Regions from separate parts of the Streptomyces sp. NEAU-sy36 genome, predicted to be linked through region 2. Evidence: riboswitches for the same ligand, from Rfam matches in the RefSeq annotation. Region 2 holds a riboswitch; each other region holds the start of a gene.
The links. Region 2 has a riboswitch for S-adenosylmethionine ahead of HZZ00_RS07295 (aminotransferase class V-fold PLP-dependent enzyme). Riboswitches for the same ligand answer to the same signal wherever they lie in the genome.
Positions count from the first base shown of each region.

Region 1: it holds a riboswitch for S-adenosylmethionine, as region 2 does, so the genes downstream of both, HZZ00_RS25040 (IclR family transcriptional regulator) here and HZZ00_RS07295 (aminotransferase class V-fold PLP-dependent enzyme) in region 2, are expected to answer to the same signal.
Region 3: it holds a riboswitch for S-adenosylmethionine, as region 2 does, so the genes downstream of both, thrC (threonine synthase) here and HZZ00_RS07295 (aminotransferase class V-fold PLP-dependent enzyme) in region 2, are expected to answer to the same signal.

Region 1 covers NZ_CP058977.1:5,728,253-5,736,077, forward strand. Annotated here, with positions in the region: gene acs (acetate--CoA ligase) at 1-1,904, shown strand, start outside; gene HZZ00_RS25030 (M1 family metallopeptidase) at 1,912-3,375, opposite strand; gene HZZ00_RS25035 (restriction endonuclease) at 3,498-4,223, opposite strand; SAM riboswitch class I at 4,509-4,649, shown strand; partial or broken gene HZZ00_RS25040 (IclR family transcriptional regulator) at 4,845-5,558, shown strand; gene HZZ00_RS25045 (2'-5' RNA ligase family protein) at 5,648-6,310, shown strand; gene HZZ00_RS25050 (copper homeostasis protein CutC) at 6,554-7,423, opposite strand; gene HZZ00_RS25055 (M81 family metallopeptidase) at 7,420-7,825, opposite strand, start outside.
Region 2 covers NZ_CP058977.1:1,606,545-1,614,369, forward strand. Annotated here, with positions in the region: gene HZZ00_RS07270 (heme-copper oxidase subunit III) at 1-163, shown strand, start outside; gene HZZ00_RS07275 (c-type cytochrome) at 227-1,039, shown strand; gene HZZ00_RS07280 (ubiquinol-cytochrome c reductase iron-sulfur subunit) at 1,036-2,094, shown strand; gene HZZ00_RS07285 (cytochrome bc complex cytochrome b subunit) at 2,091-3,728, shown strand; gene trpD (anthranilate phosphoribosyltransferase) at 3,847-4,911, shown strand; SAM riboswitch class IV at 4,986-5,102, shown strand; gene HZZ00_RS07295 (aminotransferase class V-fold PLP-dependent enzyme) at 5,247-6,608, shown strand; gene HZZ00_RS07300 (Lrp/AsnC family transcriptional regulator) at 6,638-6,919, opposite strand; gene HZZ00_RS07305 (rhomboid family intramembrane serine protease) at 6,916-7,701, opposite strand.
Region 3 covers NZ_CP058977.1:322,926-330,750, reverse strand. Annotated here, with positions in the region: gene HZZ00_RS01540 (NADH:flavin oxidoreductase) at 1-917, opposite strand, end outside; gene groL (chaperonin GroEL) at 1,120-2,742, opposite strand; gene HZZ00_RS01530 (cold-shock protein) at 3,042-3,245, opposite strand; gene HZZ00_RS01525 (MoaD/ThiS family protein) at 3,690-3,968, opposite strand; gene thrC (threonine synthase) at 3,965-5,248, opposite strand; SAM riboswitch class I at 5,267-5,411, opposite strand; gene HZZ00_RS01515 (glucosyl-3-phosphoglycerate synthase) at 5,555-6,499, shown strand; gene HZZ00_RS01510 (trehalose-6-phosphate synthase) at 6,583-7,825, shown strand, end outside.

The DNA of each region.
Region 1 (7,825 bases), 4.1 Mb from region 2:
CTCCCGCCGACCTGGCAGCCCATGCCAATGTCACGGCGGAGGCGTATGAGCAGGCCAGGGCTGACAGGCTCGGGTTCTGGGCCGCGCAGGCCGGCCGGCTGACCTGGGCCAAGGAGCCGACCGAGACGCTGGACTGGTCGAACCCCCCGTTCGCGAAGTGGTTCAAGGACGGCGCGCTGAACGTCGCCTACAACTGTGTGGACCGGCATGTGGAGGCCGGGCACGGTGACCGTGTCGCCATCCACTTCGAGGGCGAGCCCGGTGACAGCCGCGCCATCACCTATGCCGAGCTGAAGGACGAGGTGTCCCGCGCGGCCAACGCCCTGCTCGAACTCGGTGTCCGCGAGGGCGACCGGGTCGCCATCTACATGCCGATGATCCCCGAGACCGCGATCGCGATGCTGGCCTCGGCGCGTATCGGCGCCGCCCACTCGGTCGTCTTCGGCGGCTTCTCCGCCGACGCGCTCGCCACCCGCATCCAGGACGCGGACGCCAAGGTCGTCATCACCGCCGACGGCGGCTACCGGCGCGGCAAGCCCTCCGCGCTCAAGCCCGCGGTGGACGAGGCGGTCGCGAAGGCCGGCAACGTCGAGCATGTCCTGGTGGTGCGCCGTACCGGTCAGGACGTCGCCTGGGACGAGGCGCGGGACGTGTGGTGGCACGACCTGGTTGGCCGCCAGTCCGCGCAGCACACGCCGCAGGCGTTCGAGGCCGAGCATCCGCTGTTCATCCTGTACACCTCGGGTACGACGGGCAGGCCCAAGGGCATCCTGCACACCTCCGGTGGCTATCTCACCCAGGTCGCCTACACCCACTGGGCGGTGTTCGACCTCAAGGCGGAGACGGACGTCTACTGGTGCACCGCCGACGTCGGCTGGGTCACCGGCCACTCCTACATCGTCTACGGGCCCCTCGCCAACGGCGCCACCCAGGTCATGTACGAGGGCACCCCGGACACCCCGCACCAGGGCCGCTTCTGGGAGATCGTCCAGAAGTACAAGGTGTCCATCCTCTACACCGCGCCCACCGCGATCCGCACCTTCATGAAGTGGGGCGACGACATCCCCGCCCGGTTCGACCTCAGCAGCCTGCGCGTCCTGGGCTCGGTCGGCGAGCCGATCAACCCCGAGGCCTGGGTCTGGTACCGCAAGCACATCGGCCACGACCGCACCCCCGTCGTGGACACCTGGTGGCAGACCGAGACCGGCGCCATGATGATCTCCCCCCTGCCCGGAGTCACCGAGGCCAAGCCCGGCTCCGCCCAGCGCCCGCTGCCCGGCATCAGCGCCACCGTCGTCGACGACGAAGCCAACGAAGTCCCCGACGGCGGCGGCGGCTACCTCGTCCTCACCGAACCCTGGCCCTCCATGCTCCGCACCATCTGGGGCGACGACCAGCGGTTCAAGGACACCTACTGGTCCCGCTTCGAAGGCAAGTACTTCGCCGGCGACGGCGCGAAGAAGGACGAGGACGGCGACATCTGGCTCCTCGGCCGCGTCGACGACGTGATGCTCGTCTCCGGACACAACATCTCCACCACCGAAGTCGAATCCGCGCTGGTCTCCCACCCCGCCGTCGCCGAAGCCGCCGTCGTCGGCGCCGCCGACGAAACCACCGGCCAGGCCATCGTCGCCTTCGTCATCCTGCGCGGCACCGCCTCCGAAACCACCGAACTGACCGGCACCCTCCGCGACCACGTCGGCGCCACCCTCGGCCCCATCGCCAAACCCAAGCGCATCCTGCCCGTCGCTGAACTCCCCAAGACCCGCTCCGGCAAGATCATGCGCCGCCTCCTGCGCGACGTCGCCGAAAACCGCCAGCTCGGCGACGTCACCACCCTCACCGACTCCAGCGTCATGGACCTCATCCAGTCCAAACTCCCGGCCTCGTCCAGCGAGGACTGAGGACCGGTCAGCTCTCGTCCGGCCTGCCCTCTTCCCGGAGCCAGGTGGTGAAGAGGGCGGTCAGGTCCTTCCCGGAGATCTTCTCGCACAGGGCGATGAACTGGGCGGTGTCCGCGTTCCCGTGGCGGTGCCGCTCGGTCCAGGTCCGCAGGATGGAGAAGAACGCCGCGTCGCCCACCGCCTCGCGCACCTTGTGCAGCGTCATGGCGCCCCGGCCGTACACGGGCGGTGCGGACACCTCGCTCGCGCCGGGGGGACTCGCCGGCGGGAAGTCCCAGATGCCCTCGCTTTCGGGGTGCGTGCCGTCGTAGAAGGAGGCGAAGGTCTGCCCGGCCGTCCTGCCGCCCCGGTCCTCCTGCCAGAGCCATTCCGCGTAGGTGGCGAACCCCTCGTTGAGCCACATGTCCTTCCACTCGCGCGGGGTGACGGAGTCGCCGAACCACTGGTGGGCCAGCTCGTGCACCACCAGCGTCTCGTCGGGAGCGGAGTCGAAGTACGGCTTCGTCTGGGTCTCCAGGGCGTAGCCGAGGCCGGGGAGGTGGTCGACGACGGCGCCCGTGGAGGAGAACGGGTACGGCCCGAAGCGTTCGCTCGCCCAGTCGACGACCTCCGGCACCAACTCCTCGATCCGCTCTGCGGCTCGGGCTTCGTCGGGGTCCACGGCGAGGTAGACGGGCAGCCCGTCGGGCGTCCGGGTCCTGGTGATGTCGAAGGTGCCGACGGCGACGGTCGCGAGGTAGCTCGCCATGGGCTCCTCGGTACGCCAGTGGCGTACGACCCGGTCCCCCCGGTCCTCCTCGGCCACCAACTCCCCGTTGGCCACCACGTCGTACGGGTCGCCGTCGGCGTCCCGTGGCACGGCGACCGTGATATCGTAGGTGGCCTTGTCGGACGGGTGGTGGTTGCCCGGGAACCAGGTCGTGGACCCGGTCGGCTCGCCGAGGGCCGTTGCGCCGTCGTCGGTCTCCACCCAGCCCTCCACCGCCCCCTCGTCGTCCTCGACGGTGCGGGGCACGCCTTCGTACTCGATCGCGGTGCGGAAGGTCCGCCCCTTCTCGATCGGCTCGTCCGGCGTCAGCGTCAACTCGGCCCCGTCGCGCGCGACATGGGCCGACGCGCCGTCGACCGTGGCGCCGCGCACCTTCATCCCGTCGAAGTCGAGATCGAAGCGGGACAGGCCCTTGGTGGCGCGCGCGGTGATCACGGCCGAGCCCTTCAGGCGGTTGGTCTCGGGGACGTAGTCGAGGTCCAGGTCGTAGTGGGTGACGTCGTAACCGCCGTTGCCCAGTGCCGGGAAGAGCGCGTCGCCCACGCCGGCGGAGCCCGCCGTGCCCGCGGTCGCGTGCCCACCGCAAGCGGTGCCCGCCAGGACCAGAAGCGTCGCGAGGACCACATGGCGCGCGGCCCGCGACCGCGCGGCCCCTCGACCACCGAAGGGGGCGCGTGTCCTGCCCTTCACCGCGTCAACCAACAGACCCGCACCGTCTGTCGGTGTCTCTCCGCCCCGTGCGAGCCACCCCGGTCTCGACCACATGCCCTCCCCTTTTGCGTCACCTTACCTTCGCTTCGCGATCACGGCCGTGGGCGCTCCGCTCAGGAGCGGGCGGTCGGCCTGCGGGGCGGCGGGAGCGCCCGGAGGAGTTCCCACAAGGGGCGCGAGCCGGCGGCCCACGCCCCGAGGGTGTGGCGGTCGACCACGTGGAGGCGCTGCTGCCGGGCGAACGCGACGGCCGGTGCGGTGACCCGGCCGTTCGTCACGATCACGGCGACGTCGGCGCCGTGGACCGGGCGGGCGGTGCCATTGAGGACCTGAAGGTCCGGTGTGCCCACGGCGGACCCGGCCAGGCCGGCACGGCGGTGCTTGCACTGGATCACCCAGCGCCGCCCGTAGGGGTCGGTGGCCTTCACATCGGCACCGAGGTCCCCGCCACCGCCGACGCGGGCCGCGTCCGGACAGCCGTCGCGCCGCATCAGGTCGCGCACCGCTTCCTCGAACCGGGAGTGGTGCAGCGCGTCCAGCCGGGCCAGCCCGTAACGCAGGCCCCGGGCCCGGACCGCTTCCCACCGCGCGCTCCGCCGCTTCAGCTGGAGCCGGGCGCCGAGGCCCAGCACCGCGAGCAGGCCGACGAGGACCAGGACCCACCAGTGGGCCGACAGCCAGTGGACGACGGCCACCACCAGGGCGACGGTGAGCACCGCGGCGGCGAGGAGGCCGATCGGCCGGTCGTCCGCACGCTGCCGCCGCCTTCCGGACCGGCGGGCGCGCCGCCGCACCACCCGCCCGGCCGGCGCCCGCCCCTTGCGGGTGCGGGGGCTCACCGGCCCGTCCGCGCGACGCCGCCCTCGGACCGCCCCACCGCGAGCGGCACCAACACCTCGCCGGTCAGCACCAGTCCAGCCCTCCCCCACCACCGGCCCGCACGCCACGGGGCGGCAGCGGGCCGCCCCGGCCTCCTTGTGTACCCGGGCCCCGGTGGTCCGGCAGACGGGTTGCCGGTCGATTGGCACGAACCCGATCGGACCTGGCCGAATACCAGGCCCGGGGCGCGGGCGCCGAGGACTCCCCCGGACCGGCGAGCCGGGGCGTCTTGTAAAGTTGCTCGCGAATCATCCAGAGGGGTGGAGGGACCGGCCCTACGAAGCCCCGGCAACTTCCCGGTCGAGTCGGCGTGCGACACGCGCGCCACCGAGCGGGATCAGTGCCAACTCCGGCCTGTCGCCAACGCGGCGCGGGAAAGATGAGGAGACACGGTGCTCTCTGTGCTGTCCGACGCCCGGGCGCTTCCCGCCCCGGCCCCTCTGTGTACCCGTCTCGTGTCCGGCGCAGGCGATCGGCCGATCCTTCCGGCCTGCCCCCGCTGACCTCACCGCTCCTCACCCGGGAGCCCCCGTGAGCGCGACCCCGCCGCGCTCGCGGATCCGAGACTGGAGTACCCATTCATGGAGAAGACGAGCGGCGTAGGCGTGCTCGACAGAGTCGCCCTGATCCTCGGTGCCTTGGAGGCCGGACCCGCCACGCTGGCCGGACTGGTCACGACCACCGGACTGACGCGCCCCACCGTCCACCGGCTCGCGGTCGCGCTCGAACGCCTCCGCCTGGTCACCCGGGACGCGGCGGGCCGGTTCACCCTCGGCCCCCGGCTCTCGGAACTGTCGGCCGCCGCAGGCGAGGACCACCTGCTGACCGCCGCGGGCCCGGTCCTCGCCCGGCTGCGCGACGCCACCGGCGAGAGCGCCCAGCTCTACCGCAGGCAGGGTGACGAGCGCATCTGCGTGGCCGCCGTCGAGCGTCTCGCCGGCTTGCGCGACACCGTTCCCGTCGGGGTCGCCCTGCCCATGCGGACCGGCTCCGCCGCCCAGGTCCTGCTCGCCTGGGAGGAGCCCGAGCGCCTCTACCGCGGCCTCCGGGGGGCCCGCTTCACCGCCACCACCCTCAGCGGCGTACGGCGTCGCGGCTGGGCCCAGTCCGTCGGCGACCGCGAGCCCGACGTGGCCTCCGTCTCCGCACCCGTGCGCGGCCCGTCCGGCCAGGTGGTGGCCGCCGTCTCGGTCTCCGGCCCGGTCCGGCGCCTCACCCGCCACCCCGGCGCCCACCTCTCGCGGACCGTCGTCGAGGCGGCCGCCCGCCTCACCGAGGCCCTTCGCCGCCCCGGGTCCCCCGAGCGGCGCCCCGCGACGACCTGCGCCGGGAGCATGGCGGGCGGCACCCTGGAGCAGGGGGTGCTCGCGGGCGAGGAGGCGTGATGCGTACGGACGGCGAGGCGGGCGGGGGCCGGGCGCGGGCCGCGCCCGTCGGCGTCCTCGACGTGTCCCCGACGGCCCGCACGGCGGTGGCGTGGATCCCGCCCGCCCAGCTGTGGCCGCCGCTCCAGGACGTCCGCCGGGAACACGATCCGCAGATCCACCGCTGGCCGCCGCACGTCAACGTGCTCTTCGGCTTCGTCCCGGAGACCGGCTTCGAGCGGGCCGCCCCGCTGCTCGCCGCGGCGGCGGCCGAGGTGCCGGTCTTCACCGCGCGGCTGGCGGGGGTGCGCGCCTTCCGGCACCGGGCGTACTCCACAGTGTGGCTCGACCCGGCAGCGGCGGGCGCGGCACCGTGGGCGGACCTGCACCGCGCACTGCGGCAGCGGTTCCCGCGCTGCCGGGGTCCGGCCGCGGAGTTCACCCCGCACCTGTCCCTGGGCCGGACCCGGAACCCGCGGCGGGTCGCCACCGACTGCGCCGCCCGGCTCCCCGCCATGACGGCGACGGTCTGGGAACTGGTCCTGCTCGCGCGCGGCGGGCAGGGACCGATGCGGCCACGGGCCACGGTCGCCCTGGGCAGCGGCGAGATCCGGTGGCTGCCCGGCCGCGAGGAGGCGGGCCCGGAGGACACGGCATGGCTCGCCGAGATCACCGAACGGTGAGGGCGGAGCGACTCAGGGGAGGGACCACGGCGGAGGCCCTGATCGGGCCCCGTCACGACGAGACACGGCGGCTCCTCGCCACGGTGCCCGAACCGCGCCCCCACCGGGCAGCAACCGACCGGAACGGACGGCTGAGCCGCCGTCGGCCACGCCGAACGGACACCCAGCCGATGACAGCGGGGAACCCGTGACCGGGAGCGTCCGCTCGACACGCACGCCCCCCCACCGAGCAGTGAACTTCCGTCAGCGAAGCGCCGGTTGGCCGCTCCCGCCGGACGCCGCCGGGTGCCCGTCCGCGGTGTCCAGCGCCCGCCGGGCCTCGGCCACCACCTCCGCGTCGGTGACGAAGTGGGTGTCGTCGGCGGCGGAGGCGCCCGAGACCCCGAGGGGTGTCCAGGCGCCGCCGCGCCGGGGCCGGGCCCTGGTCTTGGCGGACAGGTGCACGGCGGCCACCCCCGCGGCCACCAGGGCGGGGATGTCGGCGGTGCGCACACCGCCGCCCGCCATCACCTGCACACCGGGAGCGGCGGCGACCATGTCGGCGAGGGTGGCCAGCCCCGCCGGCGCGGTGGCCGCGCCGCCGGAGCTGAGCACCCGGGTGATCCCGAGCGCGGGGAGCGCGGCCGCGACGGCGACCGGGTCCGCGGACTGGTCGATCGCACGGTGCAGGGTGATCTCCACCGAGCGTCCCCGGCTCCGTGCGGCGTCACGGGCGGCATCGGCCAGCCGGGTGACGGCCTCGGTGTCCAGGGCGCCCTCGGCGGTCAGCGCGCCGACGACCACGCCGGCGGCGCCGGACGCGACGACCGAGCGCACCTCGGCGACCATCAGGGCGATCTCCTCGGCGTCGTACGCGAAGTCGCCGGGCCGGCACCGCACCAGGGCGTGCGTCGGCACCCCGGCGGCCGCGACCGACTCCACCGCGGCCGCCGACGGGGTCAGGCCGCCCAGTTCCAGTCCGGTGCACAGTTCGACCCGGTCCGCTCCGTGGTCGCGGGCGGTGCGGGCGCCGGCCGGGGAGGTGACGGCGATCTCCAGGGCGACGCGCGGCGTACCGGTGCCGGGCGGCGGACCGGACCGGGCATGGTGGGGGGCGGCTGCGCGGCCCGTCACTCGTCGTCCCCGGTGAGCGGCCGGTCGGAGGCCGGAATGATCCGGGCCGTCAGGTCCGGGTCGGCCATGTCGCGGTCGAAGGGGAACATGGGCCGGCGGATGCGGTGGTGGCCGAGCCGTACCAGGTCCTGGTCGACGCCTCCCGGGGTGAGGGCCATCTTCCACGCCGCGGCCATGTCGAACAGCTCCGGCTCCAGGTAGCCGATCTTCACGATGACGACGTCGGCGGAGCGCGGGTCGAGGTCGAGGTCGGTGAAGTCGTGTTCGTGGTGGTACGGCTTGCGCAGCCGGGTGAGGATCGCGTACACGCTGCCGACGCGGATCACGACCTCGGTCTCGGCGTCGCGGTCGCCGTGCCGGATGGCGTGCACCACTCCGGTGAGGGTGACGGGACCGGCGTGC
Region 2 (7,825 bases):
GACGGGCGGTCTCATCGCCTTCCTGCTGGTCCTCGGCCGCACCTACATGGCCAAGAGGTTCACCCACGAGCAGGCGACCGCCGCCATCGTCGTGTCCTACTACTGGCACTTCGTCGATGTCGTCTGGATCGGCCTCTTCGCCACGATCTATTTGATCAAGTAGCCGGGACCGCTCCCGCTAAGTCCAGAAGCACCGACGCAGAAGATCCTGACACCGGGGTAATCCGTGAAAAAGCTCTCCGCACGACGACGCCATCCGCTGGCGGCGGTCGTCGTCCTACTCCTCGCGCTGGCGGCCACTGGGGGGCTGTACGCCGCGTTCGCGCCCGCGGGCAAGGCGCAGGCCGATGAAACCTCCCAGTCCCTGACCATCAAGGAGGGTAGGAAGCTCTACGAGGTCGGCTGCGCCAGCTGCCACGGCACCGGTGGGCAGGGCTCCTCCGACGGGCCGAGCCTGGTCGGCGTGGGCTCCGCGGCCGTCGACTTCCAGGTCGGCACCGGCCGTATGCCGGCCGCGACCTCGCAGGGCGCCCAGGTCCCGCGCAAGAAGCCTGTGTACACGCAGACTCAGATCGACCAGCTCGCCGCGTACATCGCGTCGCTGGGCGCCGGTCCCGTCGTGCCGACCAAGCAGCAGTACGGTCCGGCCGGCGCGGACATCGCCAAGGGTGGCGAGCTGTTCCGCACCAACTGCGCGCAGTGCCACAACTTCACCGGCAAGGGCGGTGCCCTGACCAAGGGCAAGTTCGCGCCCACGCTGGAGGGCGTCGACCCGAAGCACATCTACGAGGCCATGCAGACGGGCCCGCAGAACATGCCGTCCTTCCCGGACACGACGCTGTCCTCGAAGAACAAGAAGGACATCATCGCGTACCTGCACGCGGTCGACAGCAGCGAGACGACGAACCCGGGCGGTCTGGAGCTGGGCGGCCTCGGGCCGGTCAGTGAGGGCCTGTTCGCCTGGATCTTCGGTCTCGGCGCGCTGATCGCCGTCGCCGTCTGGGTCGCCGCTCGGACCGCAAAGGCCAAGAAGTCATGAGTAGCCAAGACATTCCTGAAGAGAACCTGCCCGCAGAGCAGGACCACGCGCACGGCGCGGTAGGGGTCGCGGACGAGGAGAACCCGTTCGCCGACCCGGGGCTGCCGCCCCACGAGCACCGGATCCAGGACATCGACGAGCGGGCCGCCAAGCGGTCCGAGCGTGTCGTCGCCCTGCTGTTCACGGTGTCGATGCTGGCCACCGTCGGCTTCATCGTCTCGTACGTGACCATCCCGCACGACAAGAACATCTTCGTCTTCCCGATCGGGCACATCAGCGCGCTGAACTTCGCGCTGGGCCTGACCCTGGGCGTGGCGCTGTTCTGCATCGGCGCGGGCGCGGTCCACTGGGCCCGCACCCTGATGTCCGACGTCGAGGTCGCCGACGAGCGTCACCCGATCGAGGCCGCTCCCGAGGTCCGGGCCAAGGTCCACGCGGACTTCCGCCAGGGCGCCAAGGAGTCGGCGCTCGGCCGCCGCAAGCTGATCCGCAACACGATGTTCGGCGCGCTGGCCCTGGTGCCGCTCTCCGGTGTCATGCTGCTGCGCGACCTCGGTCCGCTGCCCGGTACGTCCCTGCGCCACACCCTGTGGGCCAAGGGCAAGCGTCTGGTCAACATGAACACCAACCAGCCGCTGCGTCCCGAGGACGTCGCCGTCGGCTCCCTGACCTTCGCCAAGCCGGACGGCCTGGAGGAGACGGACGAGGAGTTCCAGACGGAGCTCGCCAAGGCGGCTCTGATGATCGTCCGGCTCCAGCCGGACAACATCAAGGACAAGCGCGAGCTGGACTGGTCGCACGACGGCATCGTCGCGTTCTCCAAGATCTGCACCCACGTCGGCTGCCCGATCTCGCTGTACGAGCAGCAGACGCACCACGTGCTGTGCCCGTGCCACCAGTCCACCTTCGACCTCTCCGACGGTGCCCGAGTGATCTTCGGTCCCGCCGGCCACGCCCTGCCGCAGCTGCGCATCGGTGTGGACAGTGAGGGTTACCTCCAGGCGCTCGGCGACTTCGAGGAGCCCGTCGGTCCTGCATTCTGGGAGCGCGGATGAGTACTGCAGCGAACGAGACCGCCCGCTCTCGCGGGAAGGCTCCGGCCGGCGAGCGCATCGCCGACTGGGCCGACGGCCGGCTCGGGATCTACTCCCTGGCCAAGGCCAACATGCGCAAGATCTTCCCCGACCACTGGTCGTTCATGTTGGGCGAAGTGTGCATGTACAGCTTCATCATCATCATCCTGACGGGTGTCTATCTGACGCTGTTCTTCCACCCGTCGATGAACGAGGTCGTCTACCACGGCAGCTATGTCCCGCTCCAGGGGCAGATGATGTCGGAGGCATTCAACTCGACCCTGCACATCTCCTTCGACGTGCGCGGTGGTCTGCTCGTCCGGCAGATCCACCACTGGGCCGCGCTGATCTTCCTCGCGGGCATGTTCGTGCACATGATGCGCGTGTTCTTCACCGGCGCGTTCCGCAAGCCGCGTGAGATCAACTGGCTGTTCGGCTTCCTGCTGTTCGTCCTCGGCATGTTCACCGGCTTCACCGGTTACTCGCTCCCGGACGACCTGCTCTCCGGCACCGGTGTCCGCTTCATGGAGGGCGCGATCCTGTCCGTGCCGATCATCGGCACGTACCTGTCGTACTTCCTCTTCGGCGGGCAGTTCCCCGGCCACGACTTCGTCGCCCGGTTCTACTCGATCCACATCCTGCTGCTGCCGGGCATCATGCTCGGCCTGATGGTGGCGCACCTGATCCTGGTCTTCTACCACAAGCACACGCAGTTCGCGGGTCCGGGCAAGTCGAACAACAACGTCGTCGGCATGCCGCTGCTGCCGGTCTACATGGCCAAGGCCGGAGGCTTCTTCTTCCTGGTCTTCGGTGTCATCGCGGCCATCGCCGCGGTCGCGCAGATCAACCCGATCTGGGCCATGGGTCCCTACCGTCCGGACCAGGTCTCCACCGGCGCCCAGCCCGACTGGTACATGGGCTTCGCCGAGGGTCTGATCCGCTTCATGCCGGGCTGGGAGATCAACTTCTGGGGTCACACGCTCGTCCTGGGCGTGTTCATCCCGCTGGTGCTCTTCCCGCTGGTCCTGGCGGCCATCGCGGTCTACCCGTTCATCGAGTCCTGGGTCACCGGCGACAAGCGCGAGCACCACATCCTGGACCGCCCGCGCAACGCCCCGACCCGTACCGCGTTCGGTGTCGCCTGGGTGACGATCTACATGGTCACCCTGGTCGGCGGTGGCAACGACCTGTGGGCCACCCACTTCCACCTGTCGATCAACGCCGTGACCTGGTTCGTCCGGATCTTCTTCTTCGTCGGCCCGGTCATCGCGTTCCTGGTCACCAAGCGGATCTGCCTCGGCCTCCAGCGCCGCGACCGCGACAAGGTGCTGCACGGTCGCGAGACCGGCATCATCAAGCGGCTGCCGCACGGTGAGTTCATCGAGGTGCACGAGCCGCTCAGCCAGGAGCAGCTGCACACGCTCACCGCGCACGAGCAGTACCAGCCGGCCGAGATCGGCCCGACGGTCGACGAGAACGGTGTCGAGCGCAAGGTGAAGGCCTCGGACCGACTCCGGGTCAAGCTGTCCAACGCCTACTACGGCGAGGACAACCAGATCCCGAAGCCGTCCGTCGAGGAGTACAGGGAGATCACGAGCGGCCACGGCCACCACTGATCCCCGCGTCGCCACGCCACCGAAGGGCCCCGTCCGCACCGCGGACGGGGCCCTTCCCCGTGTCCCGGCTCGATAGGGTGGGGTGCGAAGGACCACCACTGTGTACGAGGAGCGGCTGATGAGCGCTGTGACCCCCGCTGGAGGCGACACCGCGGCGGGCCGCTCCTGGCCCGCCCTGCTGAACGGCCTGCTGACCGGCCAGGACCTGTCCGCCGACGACACGGCCTGGGCGATGGACCTGATCATGCGCGGCGAGGCGACCGACGCCCAGATCGCCGGGTTCATGGTCGCGCTGCGCGCCAAGGGCGAGACGGTGGCGGAGATCTCCGGCCTGGTGCGCACCATGTACGAGCACGCCAACGTGATCGAGGTGCCGGGGCCCGCCGTCGACATCGTCGGCACCGGCGGCGACGGCGCGAAGACCGTCAACATCTCCACCATGTCCTCGATCGTCGTCGCGGGCACCGGCGCCAAGGTCGTCAAGCACGGCAACCGCGCCGCCTCCTCCGCCTCCGGCTCCTCCGACGTGCTGGAGAAGCTGGGCATCAACCTGCAGCTGACCCCGAAGCGGGTGGCCGAGGTCGCCGAGGAGGCCGGCATCACCATCTGCTTCGCGGTGAAGTTCCACCCCTCGCTGCGTCATGTCGCCGCCGCGCGCGGTCAGTTGGGAATCCGCACCACCTTCAACGTGCTCGGCCCGCTGACCAACCCGGCCAAGGTGCGCGCGCAGGCGGTGGGCGTCGCCGATCCGCGCATGGCGCCCGTGGTGGCCGGAGTCTTCGCCGAACGGGGCAACTCCGCGCTGGTCTTCCGGGGCGACGACGGCCTGGACGAGCTGACGGTCACCGACACCTCCCGGGTGTGGGTGGTGCGGGACGGCAAGGTCACCGAGGAGGTATTCGACCCCCGGGACGTCGGCATCGACCTCGTCCCCGTGGACGCCCTGCGCGGCGCGGACGCCTCCTACAACGCGGAGGTCGCCCGCCGGGTGCTCGACGGCGAGCGGGGCGCGGTGCGCGACGCGGTGCTGCTGAACTCGGCGGCGGCCCTGGTGGCCCTGGAGCCGTCCGACGCCTCGCTCACCGAGCAGCTGCGCGCCCAGATGGACCGGGCGGCCCAGTCCATCGACTCGGGCGCGGCCAAGCGGACGCTGGAGCGCTGGGTGGCGGCCAGCAACGCCTGAGACGCGGGGGTGATCGTCCCGCGATCCGGACACGGGTTGCGGGGCGATCACCCCTTCGCGTAATTTCCGTACCAGGTCATGAGTGACAGTCATGAGGCCCCGGCCGACTGTCCGGCAACCCTCCGTCCGTGGCGGGGTGCCCCGGGTGAGGACCAGGTCGTAGGCAGCGAGGTCTACGGCAAGCGCGGACCCCTCGAACCCAGGGGTCCTGGTCGTACGAGGGAGCCTTCCGTGAGCAAGCGAATGCGCTAGGGCCGCAGAGCCCCGCCTCCGCGTACCCCTTTCACCTTTTTCCCGTACGTCCCTTCGGCGTACGGTCTCACGGGAGTCACCCCATGTCTCACTCCAGCGTTGTCGCCGACCCGTCGATCTGCTCCCCGCTGCCCGTTCTGGGGCGGGATGTCACCGTCCCGCTCGTCACGGGCGGCGAAGTCACCTACGCGGCCCTCGACTACGCGGCCAGCGCCCCCGCCCTCCAGCGCGTCTGGGACGACGTCGCCGCCTACGCGCCCTACTACGGCAGCGTCCACCGGGGCGCCGGCTACCTCTCCCAGCTCTCCACCGACCTGTTCGAGACCGCCCGCCGCACGGTCGCCGGCTTCCTCGGCTGCCGGGCCGACGACCAGGTGGTCTTCACCCGCTCGACCACCGACTCGCTGAACCTGCTGGCCCGGGCGGTCCCGGCCGACTGCCGCGTCTTCGTCTTCGAGACCGAGCACCACGCCTCCCTGCTGCCCTGGCAGGACTCCCGGGTCACCTACCTCGACGCACCGCGCACCCCGCAGCAGGCGGTGCGGACCCTGGAGCGGGCCCTGGCCGACCGCGACCCGTACGGTCCGGCCCTGGTCTGCGTCACCGGCGCCTCCAACGTCACCGGCGAGCTGTGGCCGGTGCGCGAGCTGGCCGCCGCCGCGCACGCGCACGGCGCCCGGATCGTCCTGGACGCCGCCCAGCTGGCCCCGCACCACCCCGTGGACATCGCCGACCTGGACGTCGACTGGGTCGCCCTGTCCGGGCACAAGCTGTACGCCCCCTTCGGCGCCGGCGTGCTGGCCGGCCGCGCCGACTGGCTGCGGGCCGCCGAGCCGTACCTCGCGGGCGGCGGCGCCAGCCGCAGGGTCACCCGGCGCGCCGACGGGGGAGTGGACGTGGAGTGGCACGAGAGTGCGGCCCGGCACGAGGCGGGCTCCCCGAACGTCATCGGCGCCTACGCCGTCGCCTCGGCCTGCAAGGCGCTCACCGAGGCCGGCTGGGCGGACCTGGTCGCGCGCGAGCAGCGGCTGATCGAGCGGGTCCGCACGGGCCTCGCCGGGATTCCGCAGGTCAGGGTGTTGTCCCTGTTCGGGGACGACGCCCCGCGGGTCGGCGTGATCTCCTTCGTGGTGGAGGGCTGGAACAGCTCCCACTTCGCGGCCGCCCTGTCCGCCGAGTACGGCATCGGCGTCCGCGACGGCCTCTTCTGCGCCCACCCGCTGGTGCGCACCCTGCTCGGCACCGATCCCCAGACCCAGGGCGAGTGCGGCGCCCCCGAGGCCGCCCCCGGCGAGAAGTCCCTCAACGCCATCCGCGTGAGCTTCGGCGCGGGCACCCCCGACGAGCACGTCGAGCGCTTCCTGACGGCGGTGCGGGAGCTGGTGACCGAGGGTGCCAAGTGGACGTACCGCACCGAGGACGGCCGCTGCGTCCCCGCGGTGTGAAGACCTGGCGGGGGGCGGCTTTCAGACGGTCAGGAGTCCAGCCCGATCGCGAAGGCCGCCTCCAGGTCGTGCTGGGAGTACGTACGGAACGCCACGTGCGTGTCGGTCCCCTCGACACCGGGGATCTTGCTGATCCGGCCCGGGATCACCTCGGCCAGGTCGTCGTGCCGCCGCACCCGGACCATGGCGATCAGGTCGTACGTGCCGGTCACGGAGAACACCTCGCTCACCGACTCCAGCGCGGCGATCTGCTCGGCGATCTCGGGGATCCGGTCCACGCTGGTCTTGATGAGGACGATCGCGGTGATCACGGCTGGTTCTCTCCCTCGGGTGCCGGAGCGGGTGCGGTTTTCACTCTAGCCCGCCCGTCTCCCGCCGCCGCCCTCCCGAGACCGCCCTCGCGGTCCCGCCGCCCTCCGTACCGCACCCACGCGTAGCCGAACCCCACGCCGAACCCCACCAGGTGCGCCAGGTACGCCACCCCCGGCCCCTGCACCGACCGTCCCGCCGCCACCCACTGCAACGCCACCCAGAACGGCAGTACGACCCACGCCGGGAACCGCAGCGGCAGGAAGAACAGGAACGGCAGGAGACTGGTGACACGGGCGCGCGGGAACAGGAAGAGAAACGCACCGAGCACCGCCGAGATCGCCCCCGACGCGCCCACCAGCGACTGCTCGGAGGTGGCGTTGGCCGCCGCGTACCCCAGCAGCGCGAGGTAGCCGCAGCCGACGTAGAAGAGGGTGAACTCCACGCGGCCCATCCGCTCCTCGGTCAGCACGCCGAAGACGAGGAGGAAGAGCATGTTGCCCAGCAGATGCACCCAGTTGCCGTGCAGGAACAGGGCGGTGACCGGGGAGAGCGCGTGTGCCGCGGGGGCGGCGAACAGCTCCGCCGGGACCACCCCCCAGTGGCGGAAGTACACCCGCTCCGTGTCGAGCAGCGCATACCCGGTGCCGTATCCGGGGACGATCCCGGACGCCGGGCCCAGTGCGAAGATCAGACAGCACAGGGCGATGAGGCCGTACGTCGTCGGCGCGGCCCTGAGTGCCCTGAAGGTCCTGCCGGCGGCCGTGCTCCACTCGCTGATCATGAATACAGAGCATGACGTAACGGACGCAAGCTGACATACCGCCTCGCCGCCGTGAACGGACGGGCGGCGAGCACCCGCCAGGCCGTAGGGTTACGAGCCACACGCGTCGGCCGCCGGCGCGGTC
Region 3 (7,825 bases), 1.3 Mb from region 2:
AGGCCGACCGAGCCGACGGTGATGGTCTGCTTGCCGGTGAGCTTCTTGGTCCAGCCCGCGAGGTTGAGGTCGGAGCCGTCGAACTCGGGGAGCCAGTAGCGGCGGGTGGAGGCGTGGAAGACGTCGACGCCGGCCGCGGCGAGCGGGGTCAGGACGGCCTCCAGCTCCTCCGGGGTCTCGGCCAGGCGGGCGTCGTAGTTGTCGGACTTCCACTGCGAGTAGCGGAAGATCACCGGGAACTCCGGGGAGACCGCCTCGCGCACGGCGGCCACGAGCTCCGCCGCGAACCTGGTGCGGGCGACCGGGTCGCCGCCGTACGCGTCGGTGCGGCGGTTGGTGCGCTCCCACAGGAACTGGTCGATGAGGTAGCCGTGGGCGCCGTGCAGCTCGACGCCGTCGAAGCCGATGCGCTCGGCGGCCGCGGCGGCCTCGGCGAACGCGCCGATGACGTCGTCGAGGTCCTGCCGGGTCATCGCCTTGCCCTGGCCCTCGGTGCCGTCCAGGCGGATGCCGGAGGGGCCGACGGCGGGCGCGTCGGCGAACGGCGGCTCGCCCTGCTTGCGCACCATGCCGATGTGCCACAGCTGCGGCACGATGGTGCCGCCCGCCGCGTGCACGTCCTCGGCGACCTTCGCCCAGCCCGCGAGCTGCTCCTCGCCGGAGAACCGCGGGATCCGGTCGCTCTGCCCGGCCGACTCGTGGCCCACGTAGGTGCCCTCGGTGACGATCAGGCCGACGCCGGCGGCGGCGCGGCGCGCGTAGTACGAGCGCACGTCCTCGCCGGGGACGCCGCCCGGGGAGAACATCCGGGTCATCGGCGCCATCGCGATCCGGTTGGGCACGGTGAGGCCGTTGAGGGTGACGGGGCGGGAGAGGATCTGGGCCGCGCGGGAGGCGGCGGGCGTGTCGACGGTCACGTGGGGGACTCCTAAGGCTTCTGACCAACCGGTATGTGAACGTGCATTGTTGTAGACCCTTAAGTAAGCGGTCGCGCGACGGCCCGCATTCCCCCGCCGGTGGCCACGCGTTGTGACCCCGGACACGCCCGAGGGCGGCATTTCCTGTCGTCCGACAGGAAATGCCGCCCTCGGCGGGAACCACTCGATCAGCCGGAGCCGATCAGAAGTCCATGTCACCGCCCGGCATGCCGCCCGGAGCGGCCGCGGCGGCCTTCTCCGGCTTGTCGGCGATGACGGCCTCGGTGGTGAGGAACAGCGCGGCGATGGAGGCGGCGTTCTGCAGCGCGGAACGGGTCACCTTCGCCGGGTCGATGATGCCCTCGGCGACCAGGTCGACGTACTCGCCGGTCGCGGCGTTCAGGCCGTGGCCCGGGGTCAGGTTGCGCACCTTCTCCACCACGACACCGCCCTCAAGGCCGGCGTTGACGGCGATCTGCTTCAGCGGGGCCTCCAGGGCGATGCGCACGGCGTTGGCGCCGGTCGCCTCGTCACCCTCCAGCTCCAGCTTCTCGAAGACCTGGGAGGCCTGGAGCAGGGCCACGCCACCACCGGCGACGATGCCCTCCTCGACGGCCGCCTTGGCGTTGCGCACGGCGTCCTCGATGCGGTGCTTGCGCTCCTTGAGCTCCACCTCGGTGGCGGCACCGGCCTTGATGACCGCGACGCCGCCCGCGAGCTTGGCCAGGCGCTCCTGGAGCTTCTCGCGGTCGTAGTCGGAGTCGCTGTTCTCGATCTCGGCGCGGATCTGGTTGACGCGGCCGTTGACCTGCTCGGAGGAGCCGGCACCGTCGACGATGGTGGTCTCGTCCTTGGTGATGACGACCTTGCGGGCGCGGCCCAGGAGGTCCAGGGTCGCGTTCTCCAGCTTGAGGCCGACCTCCTCGGAGATGACCTCGCCGCCCGTGAGGATGGCGATGTCGCCGAGCATGGCCTTGCGGCGGTCACCGAAGCCCGGGGCCTTGACGGCGACGGACTTGAAGGTGCCGCGGATCTTGTTGACGACCAGGGTCGACAGGGCCTCGCCCTCGACGTCCTCGGCGATGATCAGCAGCGGCTTGCCCGACTGCATGACCTTCTCCAGGAGCGGGAGCAGGTCCTTGACGGAGCCGATCTTGGAGTTCGCGATGAGGATGTACGGGTCCTCGAGCGACGCCTCCATGCGCTCCATGTCGGTCGCGAAGTAGGCGGAGATGTAGCCCTTGTCGAAGCGCATGCCCTCGGTGAGCTCCAGCTCCAGACCGAAGGTGTTGCTCTCCTCGACGGTGATGACGCCTTCCTTGCCGACCTTGTCCATGGCCTCGGCGATCAGCTCGCCGATCTGGGTGTCGGCGGCGGAGATGGACGCGGTGGAGGCGATCTGCTCCTTGGTCTCGACGTCCTTCGCCTGCTCCAGGAGGGCGGCGGAGACGGCCTCGACGGCCTTCTCGATACCGCGCTTCAGAGCCATCGGGTTGGCGCCGGCGGCGACGTTGCGCAGGCCTTCCTTGACCAGGGCCTGGGCGAGCACGGTCGCGGTGGTCGTACCGTCACCGGCGACGTCGTCCGTCTTCTTGGCGACTTCCTTGACCAGCTCGGCGCCGATCTTCTCGTACGGGTCCTCGAGCTCGATCTCCTTGGCGATGGAGACACCATCGTTGGTGATCGTGGGGGCGCCCCACTTCTTCTCGAGGACGACGTTGCGACCCTTGGGGCCGAGCGTCACCTTGACGGCGTCCGCGAGCTGGTTCATGCCGCGCTCGAGGCCGCGCCGCGCCTCCTCGTCGAACGCGATGATCTTGGCCATGTGAAGTGGTCCCTCCAGGACTGGGGGTGATTCCTTCGGACCGCGCCCGCGCCCGCGACGGACGGCTCGCCGGCCTGCGGTTCCTTGCCCCACCTGGCCTGCGGGCCTCACCGACCCGGTCCTTCTTTGTCACTCTCACCTTCAGAGTGCTAACGCAATGATTAGCACTCGGCATGGTCGAGTGCAAGCGCCTTGGCGGGTACGGGCCCGCCGTCAGCCCCGGGCGAACGCACCGGCCGCCGGACATGCCGCAGGGCCCGCACCTCGTGCGAGGTGCGGGCCCTGCGGTCGAGAAACGTTCAGGCGGTGACGCGAACCATGTCGGCCTGCGGACCCTTCTGACCCTGCGAGATCTCGAACTCGACCCGCTGGCCCTCCTCCAGGGTGCGGTAGCCGTCCATCTGAATGGCGCTGTAGTGGACGAAGACGTCCGCACCACCGTCGACCGCGATGAAGCCGTACCCCTTCTCCGCGTTGAACCACTTGACGGTGCCCTGAGCCATGCCTAACTCCCCTATTACTGGCCCTTGCACAGATCCACACTTCGCGGACCCGGGTCAGACCTCACCCCCCAATCGGTCGGGGGCGTGCGCCGGAACGCGTCGACCGCGGCTGAATGTATCTGTCCAACTGCCGTCTGCAACAGGTCAATTGGACGAGAATTCTGGACGCGACCGATCCGGAATGTGGGGAGAATTCACCAGAGTTCAGGGCAAGTCGGGCCCCTTAAAACAACACAAAAGCCGCGAAAAACCCGTGCACTTTGGCTACTTCTTATCGGGCTCGCGGTGAGGAATCGAGGGCTTCCCCTCGGTGATCCGGGGCGTGTTCCCCAACTGTACCGCGCTCAATCACACAGAATTGCCCCCTCCGCTTCTCTCACGGAGAGGGCAATCCGATGAACCTTCCGTAACCGTCCTTACCGAAGGTAATGATCGGTCATTCGGTCAGCAGCCGCCGGCGACCGCCGGGATGATCGAGATGCCCGCGCCGTCCGGGGTGACGGTCTGCAGGCCCTGCTCGAAGCGGACGTCGTCGTCGTTGACGTAGACGTTCACGAACCGGCGCAGCTTGCCCTGGTCGTCCAGGACGCGGGCGGCGATCCCGGTGTGGTTCTTCTCCAGGTCCTCGATGACCTCGGCGAGGGTGGCGCCCTCGGCGGCGACCTCGGCCCGGCCGCCGGTGTAGGTGCGCAGGATGGTGGGGATGCGAACGGTCACGCTCATGCGAGGCCAGCCTCTCGGAAGGAGTCCAGGGTCGGGCGGATGGTGGCGGTCAGGCCGGTGCCGGCCACCGCGTCCAGGGTCTTCAGACCGTCGCCGGTGTTGAGGACGACGGTGGTCTTCGCCGGGTCGAGGACGCCGCCGTCGATCAGCTTCTTCGTCACGCCGACGGTCACCCCGCCCGCGGTCTCGGCGAAGATGCCCTCGGTCCGGGCCAGCAGCTTGATCGCGTCGACGACCTGCTCGTCCGTCACGTCCTCCACGGCGCCGCCGGTGCGCCGGGCGATGTCCAGGACGTAGGGCCCGTCGGCCGGGTTGCCGATGGCGAGGGACTTGGCGATGGTGTCCGGCTTCTGCGGCCGCACCACGTCGTGGCCCGCCTTGAAGGCGGTCGACACCGGCGAGCAGCCCTCGGCCTGCGCGCCGAAGATCTTGTACGGCCGGTCCTCCACGAGCCCCAGCCCGATCAGCTCCTGGAGCCCCTTGTCGATCTTGGTGAGCTGGGAGCCGGAGGCGATCGGGACCACGATCTGGTCGGGCAGCCGCCAGCCGAGCTGCTCGCAGATCTCGTACGCCAGGGTCTTGGAGCCCTCCGCGTAGTAGGGGCGCAGATTGACGTTGACGAAGCCCCAGCCCTCGCCGGCCGGGTCGCCGATCAGCTCGGAGCAGAAGCGGTTCACGTCGTCGTAGTTGCCCTCGATGCCGACCAGCTCGCCGCCGTAGACCGCGGCCATGACGACCTTGCCCTGCTCCAGGTCGTGCGGGATGAACACGCAGGAGCGCAGGCCGGCGCGGGCGGCGGCGGCGCCGACGGCGCCGGCCAGGTTGCCGGTGGAGGAGCAGGACAGGGTGGTGAAGCCGAAGGCGCGCGCGGCCTCCAGCGCCTGGGCGACCACCCGGTCCTTGAAGGAGTGGGTCGGGTTGCCGGAGTCGTCCTTGACGTACAGGCCACCGGTGACGCCGAGTTCGCGGGCGAGGTTGTCGGCCTTGACGAGCTTGGTCCAGCCGGGGTTGATGTTCGGCTTGTCGGCCACGTTCGCCGGGACGGGCAGCAGCGGGGCGTAGCGCCAGATGTTGGCGGGGCCGCTTTCGATGCGCGCCCGCAGTTCCTCGGTGTCGTAGGCGGAGAAGTCGTAGGCGATCTCCAGCGGCCCGAAACACTCCTCGCAGGCGAAGACCGGGCCGAGCGGGACGCGGTGGCCGCATTCCCGACAGCTCAGGGCGGCGGCGGGGCCGAGGTCGACGGTGGAACTGCCGGTGGTGGCAACTGTCTGCACAGCCATGGGAGGCGAGGCCCTTTCTCCTCATCTTCCTCACGACGCATCTCGCCGCGAGACGGATTTGGCACCTTCCCTAGCCGGGAGCCTCGCTGTTCGAAGACGAGAACCGGCTGGAGGGTTGCCGGGGCTTCATCGGGCCGTGTCCCTCTGCCCCTCTGGATGAGCGGTATTCGGTTGTGTATGCGGTTGTCGGCGCGCGTGGACCCCCGACATGCGATGGTCATCGGCGTTGTTCAAGACTGTAACCGAAGGCCTGGACAGTTGAGATAGTCGTCCGTACCGCGAGACAACCGTGAGGAGCCCGGGACCGTGCTGGAAGAAGTCGAGCGCTGGCTGAGCGACCGCTCCTGGTCCGTGCACGATCGGCCGATGCACCAGCTCCTGGCGGCCAAGCAGCGCACGGGCCAGACGGTCAGCGTGGTGCTGCCCGCGCTCAACGAGGAGGAGACCGTCGGCGAGATCGTCGCCGTGATCCGGCGCGAGCTGGTGGAGCGGGTACCGCTGGTCGACGAGGTGCTGGTGATCGACTCCGGGTCGACCGACCGCACCTCCGAGGTGGCGGCCGCGGCGGGCGCGCGGGTGGTGCACCGCGACGCGATCCTGCCCCGGATACCCGCCGTACCGGGCAAGGGCGAGGTGCTGTGGCGCTCGCTGCTCGTCGCCGGCGGGGACGTCATCTGCTTCGTCGACGCGGACCTGCGGGAGTTCTCGGCCGACTTCGTCACCGGGATCGTCGGCCCGCTGCTCACCGAACCGGACGTGCAGCTGGTCAAGGCGATGTACGACCGGCCGCTCGCCGGGTCGGCGGGGCAGGGCGGCCGGGTCACCGAGCTGATGGCGCGCCCGCTGCTGAACATGCACTGGCCGCAGCTGGCCGGGTTCGTGCAGCCGCTGGGCGGGGAGTACGCGGCCCGGCGCTCGCTGCTGGAGCGGCTGCCGTTCCCGGTGGGGTACGGGGTGGAGCTGGGCATGCTGGTGGACGCCCTGCACCTGGTGGGCCTGGACGCGCTGGCCCAGGTGGACGTGGGGGTGCGCAAGCACCGGCACCAGGACGGGCAGGCGCTCGGCCGGATGGCGGCGGCCATCTACCGCACCGCCCAGCTGCGGCTGGCGCGGGGCCATCTGGTGCGGCCCTCGCTCACCCAGTTCGAGCGGGGGGTGACGGGCTTCGAGCCGCGCACCTACTCGGTGGACACCGAGGAGCGCCCGCCGATGACCGAGATCGCCGAGTACGCCCACCGCCGGGTGGCGTGAAACCGGAGGTAGGGCTGTTCAGGGCCGCTTTCCGGGACGGTCCGTACGTTTGAGTGTTTCCGGGCCGGGCTAGGTTGAGGACCATGGCTTCCACGCACGGTGCTGAGGTGCTGGTCGCGTCCAATCGCGGCCCGGTTTCGTACACGGTCGGCGAGGGCGGGGTGCTGCGTCCCAAACGGGGCGGCGGCGGTCTGGTCTCGGGCCTTTCGGCCATCGGGCCGGAGGCGAACGCGGTGTGGGTGTGCGCCGCGCTGGGCGACGGCGACCGGGAGGCGGTCCGGCGCGCGGACGGCGGGCTGCTGCCGGTCGCGGACACCGGCGGGCAGCGGGTGCGGATGCTGGACATCGACGCGGAGGTCTTCGCCGACGCGTACAACGGCATCGCCAACTCGGTGCTCTGGTTCGTGCACCACATGCTCTACCAGACGCCGCTGGAGCCCGTCTTCGACGCCGGATTCCGGCGGCAGTGGGCGGCGTACGAGGCCTACAACCAAGCGTTCGCCGAGGCGCTGGCCCAGGAGGCGGCCGAGGGCGCGGCGGTGCTGATCCAGGACTACCACCTGGCGCTCGCCCCGCGGATGCTCCGCCGGCTCCGCCCCGACCTGCGCATCGGCCACTTCTCGCACACGCCGTGGGCCCCGGCGGAGTACTTCCGGCTGCTCCCGGACGACATCGCGGCCGAGCTGCTGACCGGCATCCTGGGCGCGGACCGGGCGGCGTTCCTCACGCAGCGGTGGGCGGACGCGTTCACCGAGTGCTGCCACGCGGTGCTGGGGCCCGGGATTCCCACCGGCACCCGGATCGGGGTGCACGGGCTCGGCGCGGACGCCGACTTCCTGCGCGCCCGCTCGCACGAGGCGGACGTGGACGAGCGGATGGCGGCGCTGCGGGCGGAGATCGGCGAGGGCCGCCGGACGATCGTCCGGGTGGACCGCACCGAGCTGTCCAAGAACATCGTGCGCGGACTGCTGGCGTACCGGCAGCTGCTGGACGCGCACCCCGAGTGGCGCGAGCGGGTCGTCCACGTGGCGTTCGCGTACCCGTCCCGGCAGGACCTCGCCGTCTACCGGGAGTACACGGCACAGGTGCGCCGGGTCGCCGAGGAGATCAACGAGCGCTACGGCACGGACGGCTGGACGCCGGTGGTGCTCCATGTGAAGGACGACTTCGCCCGCTCGCTGGCCGCGTACCGGCTCGCCGACGTGGCGCTGGTCAACCCCATCCGGGACGGCATGAACCTGGTCGCCAAGGAGGTGCCGGTCGTCTCCGACGAGGGCTGTGCGCTGGTGCTGTCGCGGGAGGCGGGGGCGTACGCGGAGCTGGGCG